One region of the Streptomyces sp. NPDC047085 genome, then DNA from elsewhere that is predicted to be linked to it. Evidence: predicted binding sites of a transcription regulator. Region 1 holds the regulator's gene; the other holds the start of a gene.
The links. The regulator HrcA, encoded in region 1, represses chaperone genes, less so after heat shock. The targets are predictions, from matches to a motif close to TTNGCACTCNGNNNNNCNGAGTGCNAA.
Positions count from the first base shown of each region.

Region 2: a site for HrcA is predicted at 1,834-1,860, ahead of groES (co-chaperone GroES). Genes of this name have one in related genera too.

Region 1 is NZ_JBEYUW010000001.1:420,308-426,129, reverse strand. Features, by position in the region: gene ABZ865_RS01650 (16S rRNA (uracil(1498)-N(3))-methyltransferase) at 1-123, opposite strand, end outside; gene ABZ865_RS01645 (nitronate monooxygenase) at 120-1,208, opposite strand; gene dnaJ (molecular chaperone DnaJ) at 1,423-2,559, opposite strand; gene hrcA (heat-inducible transcriptional repressor HrcA) at 2,560-3,576, opposite strand; gene ABZ865_RS01630 (MBL fold metallo-hydrolase) at 3,739-4,470, shown strand; gene ABZ865_RS01625 (DUF3097 domain-containing protein) at 4,505-5,320, shown strand; gene hemW (radical SAM family heme chaperone HemW) at 5,388-5,822, opposite strand, start outside.
Region 2 is NZ_JBEYUW010000003.1:138,519-144,340, forward strand. Features, by position in the region: gene ABZ865_RS11780 (polysaccharide deacetylase family protein) at 1-687, shown strand, start outside; gene ABZ865_RS11785 (polysaccharide deacetylase family protein) at 957-1,751, shown strand; gene groES (co-chaperone GroES) at 2,007-2,315, shown strand; gene groL (chaperonin GroEL) at 2,437-4,065, shown strand; gene ABZ865_RS11800 (ester cyclase) at 4,140-4,847, opposite strand; gene ABZ865_RS11805 (SDR family oxidoreductase) at 4,990-5,763, opposite strand.

The DNA.
Region 1 (5,822 bases):
GACGACGTCCTCGCCCGGCCGCAGCCGCTTCACGGAGACGGCGTGCCGGCCCTCGGGGCCGTCGAGCACGAACTCCGGCCCGATGCGGTCGAGTTGGTCCACGACGAAAACGGGCGCGGTCATCGCGCGTCACCTCCGGGCCATCTGACATCCGACAACGCTGTCCTGGCCGCGGCGAGTTCGGCCGCCAGCACCTCCACCAGTTCCCCGGCGGGCAGTTCGCGGGCCATCCGGTGGCCCTGCCCCGCGAACATCGCCATGCCCTGCGCGTCACCGGCCTTGGCGGCGGCCTTGCGCAGCGGGGAGGTCAGATGGTGGATCTCGGGGTAGGCGGCGGGGGCGTACGGGCCGTGCTCGCGCAGGAAGCGGTTGACCAGGGCGCGGGCCGGGCGTCCGGTGAAGGCGCGGGTCAACTCGGTGCGCGCGAACAGGGGGTTGGTCAGCGCCTGCTTGTGCTGGGGGTGGGCGCCGGACTCCGGGGCGGGCAGGAAGGCCGTGCCCAGCTGGGCGGCGCAGGCACCGGCGGCGAGGACGGCGGCGATCTGGCCGCCGCGCATGATGCCGCCCGCGGCGACGACGGGGATGGCCACCGTCTCCCGGATCTGCGCGATCAGCGACAGCAGTCCGATGCCGGCGCCGTCGTTCTCCGGGGTGTCCCGGTGGGTGCCCTGGTGGCCGCCGGCCTCCACGCCCTGCGCGATCACCGCGTCCGCGCCGGCCCGCTCCACCGCGAGGGCCTCCTCGGCGGTGGTGGCCGAGACCAGGGTGAGGGTGCCGGCCCGGCGCAGCGCCTCCAGCACCTCCCGGCTCGGCACGCCGAAGTGGAAGGAGACCACCGGCACCGGGTTGTCCAGCAGGACCGCGAGCTTGGCGTCGTACCCGTCGTCCCGGCCGCTGTCCGGATCGCCCAGCTCCGTCTCGTACCAGGCGGCCTCACCGGCCAGCTGCTGGGCGTACAGCTCGACCGCGCCGGACTCGGCATACTCCGGCTGCGGCACGAGGACGTTCACGCCGAAGGGGCGGCCGGTGAGCCCTCGCAGCTGCTTGATCTCCTGATACATGCCGTCGGCCGTCTTGTACCCGGCGGCGAGAAACCCCAGCCCACCGGCCTCGGACACGGCAGCGGCGAGCTGCGGCACGGAGACACCGCCCGCCATCGGGGCCTGCACGATCGGGTGGGGGAAGAGATCGGTCAGTGCGGAGGACATGACCGCATGTTGTCACGTCCCCCGAACAAGTCCGAATCCGGCCTTCCCATGGCATAGGCCATTGGCACAGGGGGTGCCGGGAGCGCTACGGGGCCGCTTTTTCAGCCGCTTTCCAGCCCACCGAGTCGGGTGGTGGGTGGGCCGGCCGGGGGTCCAGGGGGCGGAGCCCCCTGGCGGGGTCGAAGGGGCAGAGCCCCTTCTCCCCGGCTCCGGCTCAGCGACCGTTGAACGCGTCCTTCAGCCGTGAGAACAGCCCCTGCTGACCCGGCTGGAACTGACCCTGGGGCCGCTCCTCGCCGCGCAGCTTGGCCAGCTCCCGCAGCAGCCGCTCCTGCTCGGGGTCGAGCTTGGTCGGCGTCTGCACCTCGACGTGCACGATGAGGTCACCCCGGCCGCCGCCACGCAGATGCGTGACGCCCCGGTTGTGCAGCGGGATCGACTGGCCGGACTGGGTGCCGGGCCGGATGTCGACCTCCTCCATGCCGTCCAGCGTCTCCAGCGGCACCTTCGTGCCGAGGGCCGCCGCCGTCATCGGGATCGTGACCGTGCAGTGCAGGTCGTCGCCGCGCCGCTGGAAGACCGGGTGCGGCAGCTCGTGGATCTCGACGTACAGGTCACCGGCCGGACCGCCACCGGGGCCGACCTCGCCCTCGCCGGCGAGCTGGATCCGGGTGCCGTTGTCGACACCGGCCGGGATCTTGACGGTGAGGGTGCGACGCGACCGTACGCGCCCGTCGCCCGCGCACTCCGGGCACGGGTTCGGCACGACCGTGCCGAAGCCCTGGCACTGGGGGCAGGGGCGGGACGTCATGACCTGGCCCAGGAAGGACCGGGTGACCTGGGAGACCTCGCCACGGCCGCGGCACATGTCACACGTCTGGGCGGACGTGCCGGGAGCGGCGCCTTCACCGTTACAGGTGTTGCAGACGACCGCGGTGTCGACCTGGATGTCCTTGGTCGTCCCGAAGGCCGCCTCGTCCAGCTCGATCTCGATCCGGATCATCGCGTCCTGGCCGCGCCGGGTGCGCGAGCGCGGCCCGCGCTGCGACGCCGTACCGAAGAACGCGTCCATGATGTCGGAGAAGTTGCCGAAGCCACCGGCCCCGAAGCCGCCCGCCGCGCCGGCGCCGGCCTGCGAGAGCGGGTCGCCGCCGAGGTCGTAGACCTGCTTCTTCTGCGGGTCCGACAGCACCTCGTAAGCGGCGTTGATCTCCTTGAACCGCTCCTGGGTCTTCGGATCCGGGTTGACGTCCGGGTGCAGCTCGCGCGCGAGCCGCCGGAACGCCTTCTTGATCTCATCCTGCGACGCGTCGCGGCGCACGCCGAGAACGGCGTAGTAGTCCGTGGCCACTTACGACTCCGCCAGGATCTGTCCGACGTACCGTGCCACTGCGCGTACCGCTCCCATCGTTCCCGGGTAGTCCATGCGGGTCGGTCCGACCACGCCGAGCTTGGCAACCGCCTCGCCGCCCGAACCGTAGCCGACCGACACGACGGAGGTGGAGTTGAGTCCTTCGTGGGCGTTCTCGTGCCCGATGCGCACGGTCATGCCCGGATCCTTCGCCTCGCCGAGGAGTTTGAGGAGCACGACCTGCTCCTCCAGTGCCTCCAGGACGGGCCGGATCGTGAGGGGGAAGTCATGTCCGAAGCGGGTGAGATTGGCGGTGCCGCCGATCATCAGCCGCTCCTCGTTCTCCTCGACCAGTGTCTCCAACAGGGTGGAGAGCACCGCTGAGACCGTACCGCGATCCTCGGCCTCGAAGGCCTCGGTCAGGTCCTCGACCAGGTGCGGCACGTCGGAGAACCGGCGCCCCGCGACCCGGCTGTTCAGCCGGGCCCGCAGATCCGCCAGTGAGGTCTCGCCGAAGGGCGCCGGGCAGTCGATCATCCGCTGCTCGACCCGGCCGGTGTCCGTGATCAGCACGAGCATCACGCGCGCGGGGGCGAGCGAGAGCAGCTCCACGTGCCGCACGGTCGAGCGGGTCAGCGACGGGTACTGCACGACGGCGACCTGCCGGGTCAGCTGCGCGAGCAGCCGCACCGTGCGCGCCACGACGTCGTCGAGGTCGACGGCGCCCTCCAGGAAGTTCTGGATGGCCCGGCGCTCGGGCGCCGTCATCGGCTTCACCCCGGCGAGCTTGTCGACGAACAGCCGGTAGCCCTTGTCGGTGGGGATGCGCCCCGCGCTGGTGTGCGGCTGGGCGATGAACCCCTCGTCCTCCAGGGCGGCCATGTCGTTGCGCACGGTCGCCGGGGAGACGCCGAGGTTGTGCCGCTCGGTGAGCGCCTTGGAGCCCACCGGCTCCTCGGTGCCCACGTAGTCCTGGACGATGGCGCGCAGAACCTGCAGCCTGCGTTCACTCAGCATCCGCGCGCACCTCCATCGCGTCGTCCCCTTGGCCCTTCGGGTCATGGGCCTGGCACTCTGCGTGTGCGAGTGCCAGACTTCCCCGGCCCAGTGTACGGCCGTGGGGTACGCCCTGGGCAAGGTCGGTCCCGCTGCAACGGCTCGTGGAGCTAGCGTCGCGGTATGACGGTGACTTGGGAAGACCTGGGATGGGAGCGGCTGGCCGCGGGGGCCGGGCGGTGCCGGCTGCCCGGCTGGGACTGCACCGTGGGGCTGGTCCTGGGCGCGGGCACGGCGCTGTTGGTGGACGCCGGGTCGAGCCTCGCGGAGGGCGCGCGGCTGCGGGCGGCGGTGGAGCGGCTGGCCGGCCGGCGTGTGACCCATCTCGCGCTGACCCATCCCCACTTCGACCATGTCTTCGGCGCCGCCGCCTTCGCCGGCGCGGAGGTGTACGCGGCGGTGGGCCTGGACGCGGTGTTCGCGTACGAGCGGGAGGACCTGCGGCTGGACGCGATCAGGCACGGCCTGCCGGCGGCGGACGCGGACGAGGCGGTGGACGCGCTGACCCCGCCCCGCCACCTGGTCTGCGGCGAGTGGACCCTCGACCTCGGCGACGGCCGCCAGGCCCTGCTGGCCAACGTCGGCCCCGGCCACACCGCCCACGACCTCGCGGTCCTCGTCCCCGGCACCCCGGACACCCCGGAGATCGTCTTCTGCGGCGACCTGGTCGAGGAGTCCGGCGAACCCCAGGCGGGCCCGGACGCCGTACCGGCCCGCTGGCCGGACGCCCTGGACCGCCTCCTCGCGCTCGGCGGCGAGGACGCACTGTACGTGCCCGGTCACGGAGCGGTGGTCGACGCGGCCTTCGTACGACGGCAGCGCGACCAGCTGGCGGCGCGTTTCGGCGTGTCGTGAGTGCCGGCCGGCGGCTTCTCCTATCGTCATCCGAATGCGCCAGTACTCCCCCGACCTGACCCCTCCCTGGAAGAAGCCCCAGCCCGTGCCGGAGGTCCCGGCGGAGCCCGGACTGGTGGTGGAGGAGCCCGGCACCGGGTTCTGCGGGGCGGTGATCCGCTGCGAGGCGGGCACGGTGACGCTGGAGGACCGCTTCGGCAAGCACCGCGTGTTCCCGCTGGAACCGCGCGGCTTCCTGCTGGAGGGCAGGGTGGTCACCCTGGTCAGGCCCTCCTCGGGTCCGGCGGCTCCGGTACGGCCCACCCGTACGGCGTCCGGTTCGGTGGCCGTCCCCGGCGCACGCGCGCGCGTGGCCCGCGCCGGCCGCATCTACGTCGAGGGCCGGCACGACGCCGAGCTGGTCGAGAAGGTGTGGGGCGACGACCTGCGCATCGAGGGCGTGGTCGTGGAGTACCTGGAGGGCGTGGACGACCTGCCGTCTGTCGTGGACTCCTTCGCCCCGGGCCCGGACGCCCGCCTGGGGGTCCTGGTGGACCACCTCGTGCCGGGCACGAAGGAGTGGCGCATCGCCGAGTCGGTGACGAGCGAACACGCGCTGGTGGTGGGCCACCCGTACATCGACATCTGGGAAGCGGTGAAGCCGTCGTCCCTGGGCATCCCGGGGTGGCCCCGCGTTCCGCACGGCCAGGACTGGAAGACAGGCGTGTGCCGGGCACTGGGCTGGCCGTCGGAGAACACGGGTGCGGTGTGGCAGGCGATCCTGGCGCGCGTGGGGTCGTACAGGGACCTGGAGCCGGAGTTGCTGGGCCGGGTCGAGGAGCTGATCGACTTCGTCACGGCTCCCGCGTAGCCACGGGCACCGGCACAGGGTGCACAGGGTCCATAGGGCTCACAGGGTCCATAGGGTGCACCGGTCCTCAGTCCACCAGGTCCCGCACCACCGCGTCCGCCAGCAGCCGCCCGCGCAGGGTCAGCACCGCGCGCCCCTCGTCGTACGCACCGGGGTCCAGCAGCCCGTCCGCCAGCGCCCGCCGGGAAGCCGCGAGCCCCTGCTCCTTCAGCAGGGACAGCGGGACGCCCTCGCACAGGCGCAGCTCCAGCAGGATGCGCTCGACCCTGCGGTCCTCGTCCGACAGCAGCTCCCGGCCCGCGCCCGGTGAGCGCCCGGAGGCCAGCGCGGCCGCGTACGCACCCGGATGCTTGACGTTCCACCAGCGCACCCCGCCCACGTGGCTGTGCGCCCCCGGCCCCGCGCCCCACCAGTCGGCGCCGCGCCAGTACAGCTCGTTGTGCAGGCAGCGGCCCGCCTCCGAGGTGGCCCAGTTGGAGACCTCGTACCAGTCGAAGCCCGC
Region 2 (5,822 bases), on a different contig from region 1:
CTGGACACGGTGCCGCTGAGACCCCCGGCCCCGCCGGCGCACAAGCCGAGGATCACCGCGCGGGACGGCTTCGAGGTGGACGGCCAGGTGGAGGACGACCTGCCCCCGGTCTTCACCACGATCCCCACCCGGCAGAAGGTCGTCTTCCTCACCATCGACGACGGCGCCGAGAAGGACCCGAACTTCCTGCGCATGATGAGCGACCTGAAGATCCCGTACACCGCCTTCCTCAGCAACTACCTGGTCAAGGACGACTACGGCTACTTCCGCAGGATGCAGGCCCAGGGCCACACCCTGGGCAACCACACCATGACCCACCCCTACCTGCCCGGCCTGTCCTACGAGGAGCAGAAGGACGAGATCTGCGGCATGCAGGCCGTCATGAAGAAGCAGTTCGGCAAGGCGCCCACCGTCTTCCGGCCGCCCTACGGCAACTACAACGGCGACACCCTGCGCGCCGCCAAGGCCTGCGGCATCAAGTACGCGCCGATCTGGGACGAGGAGGTCTTCGTCGACCACTGGGAGTACCGCGAGGACGACCGCGAGCTGCACCCCGGCGACATCGTCCTCACCCACTTCCGCGGCCGGGACGACTGGGACGGCACGATGGTCGACGACATGCGCCGCTTCCTGAACAAGGTCACGCGCGAGGGCTACGCCGTGGCCCGCCTGGAGGACTACCTGTGAGGCGCCCGGGGCGGCTCACCCGCGGCCGGGCACGTACCGGGGCCTGTCTCGCGGATCAGGCCTGCTCCGGCCGGCCGAGCCTCCCGGCCGACCCGAGCCGGGTCCGGTGCGTGCAGCCGCGAGGCGGAAGACGGAGCCGACGGTGGAGGTCCGCCCGCGTGAGCGAAGCGGAACGCGGGGGAGCGTCGGCGGCCGCCGCCGACAACGCCGCAGATGTGCGCACCGGCCCCCGCGACCCCGGCGGGATCCGGAAGGCACGCCGGAGGCGCCTGGCCGCCGTACTCGCCTCGGTCCTGCTGCTCACCGGTTGCGCCCAGTCCGTCGACCCCATCGAACGCCTCGGCAAGAAGGCCGCCGAGCGCGTCCACCGCTCCGGCCCGAGCCCGGACCAGGCCTACCGCCGCTGGGGCCTCACCGCCCCGCTCGCCGCCCCGCCCCGCCACCCCGTCCGCCTGCTGTCGGCCCGCACCGGGTCCGCCTCCGTGCCCCCGGTCGTGGACCGCGTCGACACCACCGACAAGGTCGTCTTCCTCACCTACGACGACGGCGCCGCCCAGGACCCGCGCTTCGTCGACATGGTCCGCGACCTGCACCTCCCGGTCAGCCTCTTCCTCACCGAGAGCGCCGTCGCAACCGCCGCCGGCCACTACGCCCGCCTGCACGCGACCGGTGCCGTCGCGGAGAACCGCACCCTCGACCACCCCACCCTGCGCGGCCTGCCCTACACCGGCCAGCGCGCCGAGATCTGCGCCGAGCAGGACCGCCTCACCTCCCGCTTCGGCACCCGCCCCCGCCTCCTGCGCCCACCCCACCGCGCCTACGACCGCACCACCCTGCGCGCCGCCGCCGACTGCGGCGTCTCGACCCTCGTCCTCTGGCGCGCCGCCATGACCTCCCGCGGCCTCACCTACACCCGGGGCGAGCAGCGCCTCCGCCCCGGCGACGTCGTCCTCGTCGGCCCCGACACCCCCACCGCCCACACCCTCCGCGACCGCACCCTCCGCCTGCTGCACCGGGTGCAGAAGCGAGGCCTGACGGTGGGGCGGCTGGAGGACTACCTGTAGCCGGCGGGGTCGCAGCGGCCGGCCCGGCACCCGTCACCCAGGCAACCCGAGCAGCCCAACCCGGCCGACGCGCCGCGGGCAATTGGCACTCCGCTTGACCGAGTGCTAACCCCGGTCATAGTCTCGGCTCTGGCACTCGGCAGATGAGAGTGCCAACAAAGCGACGGGCAGGTCCGGCACCCGCGACGACGGATCCACCTGGTCGCCACCTCAGACAGTTAACCCCGTGAGATCTCCGAAGGGGGAGGTCGGATCGTGACGACCACCAGCTCCAAGGTTGCCATCAAGCCGCTCGAGGACCGCATCGTGGTCCAGCCGCTCGACGCCGAGCAGACCACCGCTTCTGGCCTGGTCATCCCGGACACCGCGAAGGAGAAGCCCCAGGAGGGCGCCGTCCTCGCCGTGGGCCCGGGCCGCTTCGAGAACGGCGAGCGCCTGCCGCTCGACGTCAAGGTCGGCGACGTCGTCCTGTACAGCAAGTACGGCGGCACCGAGGTGAAGTACAACGGCGAGGAGTTCCTCGTCCTCTCGGCTCGCGACGTCCTCGCGATCATCGAGAAGTAGTCACCTCAAGCAACCCAGTTGCTTCCAGCTGCGCCCCTGGCCCCCGCGACCACCTAAGAAGCCGGGCGCCCGGGGCGCAGTTCTTTTTTCACCCACAGATTTCGAGAGGGCTCCCGCTGTCATGGCGAAGATCCTGAAGTTCGACGAGGACGCCCGTCGCGCCCTCGAGCGCGGCGTCAACAAGCTGGCCGACACGGTGAAGGTGACGATCGGCCCCAAGGGCCGCAACGTCGTCATCGACAAGAAGTTCGGCGCGCCCACCATCACCAACGACGGTGTCACGATCGCCCGTGAGGTCGAGATCGAGGACCCGTACGAGAACCTCGGCGCCCAGCTGGTGAAGGAGGTGGCGACCAAGACCAACGACATCGCGGGTGACGGCACCACCACCGCCACCGTGCTCGCGCAGGCGCTGGTGCGCGAGGGCCTGAAGAACGTCGCCGCCGGCGCCTCCCCGGCCGCCCTGAAGAAGGGCATCGACGCCGCCGTCAAGGCCGTCTCCGACGACCTTCTCGCCTCGGCCCGCCCGATCGACGAGAAGTCCGACATCGCCGCCGTCGCCGCGCTGTCCGCCCAGGACCAGCAGGTCGGCGAGCTGATCGCCGAGGCGATGGACAAGGTCGGCAAGGACGGTGTCATCACCGTCGAGGAGTCCAACACCTTCGGTCTGGAGCTGGACTTCACCGAGGGCATGGCCTTCGACAAGGGCTACCTGTCGCCGTACTTCGTGACCGACCAGGAGCGTATGGAGGCCGTCCTCGACGACCCGTACATCCTGATCAACCAGGGCAAGATCTCGTCCATCCAGGACCTGCTGCCGCTGCTGGAGAAGGTCATCCAGGCGGGTGCCTCCCGGCCGCTGCTGATCATCGCCGAGGACGTCGAGGGCGAGGCCCTGTCGACCCTGGTCGTCAACAAGATCCGCGGCACCTTCAACGCCGTCGCGGTGAAGGCCCCCGGCTTCGGCGACCGCCGCAAGGCGATGCTGCAGGACATGGCGATCCTCACCGGCGGCACGGTCATCTCCGAGGAGGTCGGCCTCAAGCTCGACCAGGTCGGCCTGGACGTGCTCGGCTCCGCCCGCCGCGTGACCGTCACCAAGGACGACACCACGATCGTCGACGGTGCCGGCAAGTCCGAGGACGTGCACGGCCGCGTCGCGCAGATCAAGGCCGAGATCGAGAACACGGACTCCGACTGGGACCGCGAGAAGCTCCAGGAGCGACTCGCGAAGCTGGCCGGCGGCGTGTGCGTGATCAAGGTCGGCGCCGCCACCGAGGTGGAGCTGAAGGAGAAGAAGCACCGTCTGGAGGACGCCATCTCCGCGACCCGCGCCGCGGTCGAGGAGGGCATCGTCTCCGGTGGTGGCTCCGCGCTGGTCCACGCCGTCAAGGTCCTGGACGACAACCTCGGCAAGTCCGGCGACGAGGCCACGGGTGTCGCGGTCGTCCGCCGCGCCGCCGTCGAGCCGCTGCGCTGGATCGCCGAGAACGCCGGCCTCGAGGGCTACGTCATCGTCTCCAAGGTGGCGGAGCTGGAGAAGGGCAACGGCTACAACGCCGCCTCCGGCGAGTACGGCGACCTGGTCAAGCAGGGCGTCATCGACCCGGTCAAGGTCACCCGCTCCGCCCTGGAGAACGCCGCCTCCATCGCCTCCCTGCTGCTCACGACCGAGACCCTGGTCGTCGAGAAGAAGGAAGAGGAGCCGGCCGAGGCGGGCCACGGCCACGGTCACGGCCACGCCCACTGAGCCTCCCGTTCGTGACGAAGGCCCGGCACCCCGCAAGGGGAGCCGGGCCTTCGCCCTGTCCACCACTCCGACGTCTACTGCTCCAGCGCGTCCAGCGCACCCAGCTGCCCCATCAGCCCGAGCTGGTCGTGCTGCCACCACGTCTCGGCGATCTTGCCGCTGTCCGTGAACCGGAACAGGGTCAGTCCGCTCATGCTGACCCGCTTGCCGGTGGGCGCGATGCCCAGGAACTCGCCCTTGTGCGTGGCGTCCCAGGTCCACCGCGCGCAGGCCCGGTCGCCCTGGGCGAGCACGTCGTCGACCGTGAACGTGAAGTCGAAGGCGGCGCGCCACATCCCGTACTCGCTGCGGACGTTGTCCATCCCGATGGTGTCCTGCGGGTTCACCGGGTCGTGGCTGTGGATGTCCTCGTCCAGGAGGTCGTTGAGCGGGGGCAGCTCGCCGGCGGTCGCCAGCGTCTCGAAGAACCTGCGCACGGTGGCCTCGGCCAGCCGCTCGTCCCGTACGACGTCCAGGTCCGTGAACGTCGGCATCTCGTCGCACAGGGCGACCATCTCCCGGAAGATCTTGTCGGTCTCCGGGAGGTTCGAGTTCCGCATCGCCTCCTCGTACGACGGGAACTCCACCACTTCCACGATGTGCGACGCGTCCGAGCGGTCCCTGCCGACCAACGCGTGCGTCGCCGTTCTCCGGCCCTTGGTCTGCGCGACCCAGTCGTCGATGAGCCGGTTCATCTCGTCCAACCGGCTGGTCTTGCACTCGATGAGCTGTACGAAGGTCATGACGCCGCCTCCCGGCCCCCCTGGCCCGGTTCCGTCATGTCCATTTTCGCACCGGAACGAGAGCGTCACCCGTCCGCCACCGCGGCCCGTACGTGCGCCTACCGCAGCCCCTACGTGCGTCTACCGCAGCCCGCAGGTGCGCCTACTGCGGCCCGTACCTGCGTCCCGTCCGGGAGGAGATCCCGCCCAGCAGCGCGCGCGGGGTGACCTTCACCAGTCCCATCAGCGCCTTGTACCGGGGGTCCGGGATGGACAGCGTCCTGCCGCGCGCGAGGTCGGCCAGGGCCGCGGCGACCAGCTTGTCGGCGTCCAGCCACATCCAGCCGGGGATGTTGTCCGTGCCCATCCCGGCCCGCTGGTGGAACTCGGTGCGCACGAAGCCCGGGCACAGCGCCATCAGCCGCACCCCGCTGCCCGCGAGGTCCTTCGCCGCGCCCTGGGTGAACTGCACGACCCACGCCTTCGAGGCGCCGTACGTGCCCCGGGGCACGAAGGCCGCCACCGAGGCCACGTTCACCACCCCGCCCCGCCCGCGCTCCCGCATCGCCTCGGACGCCGCCGAGGTCAGCCGCAGCACCGCCTCGCAGTGCACCTTGAGCATCCTCAGCTCGTCGGCCATGGGCACGTCGAGATAACGGCCCTTGTTGCCGAAACCGGCGTTGTTGACCAGCAGGTCGACCGGGTTCCTCCGGTCACCGAGCCGGTCGGCCACCGTCTCGATGCCCTTGTCCTCGGCGAGGTCGGCGGTCAGCACCTCCACCTCGATGCCGTGCCGGTCGTGCAGCTCGGTCGCCTGTTCGCGCAGCCGCTTGGTGTCCCGGGCCACCAGGACGAGGTCATGCCCGTCGGCCGCCAGCCGCCGCGCGAACGCGGCACCGATCCCCGCGGTCGATCCCGTAATCAGAGCCGTTGTCATGGCCCAAGGGTAGTGACCCGCGCCGACAGCGGCCGCCGCGCGGCGGCGGGCCGGCCGCG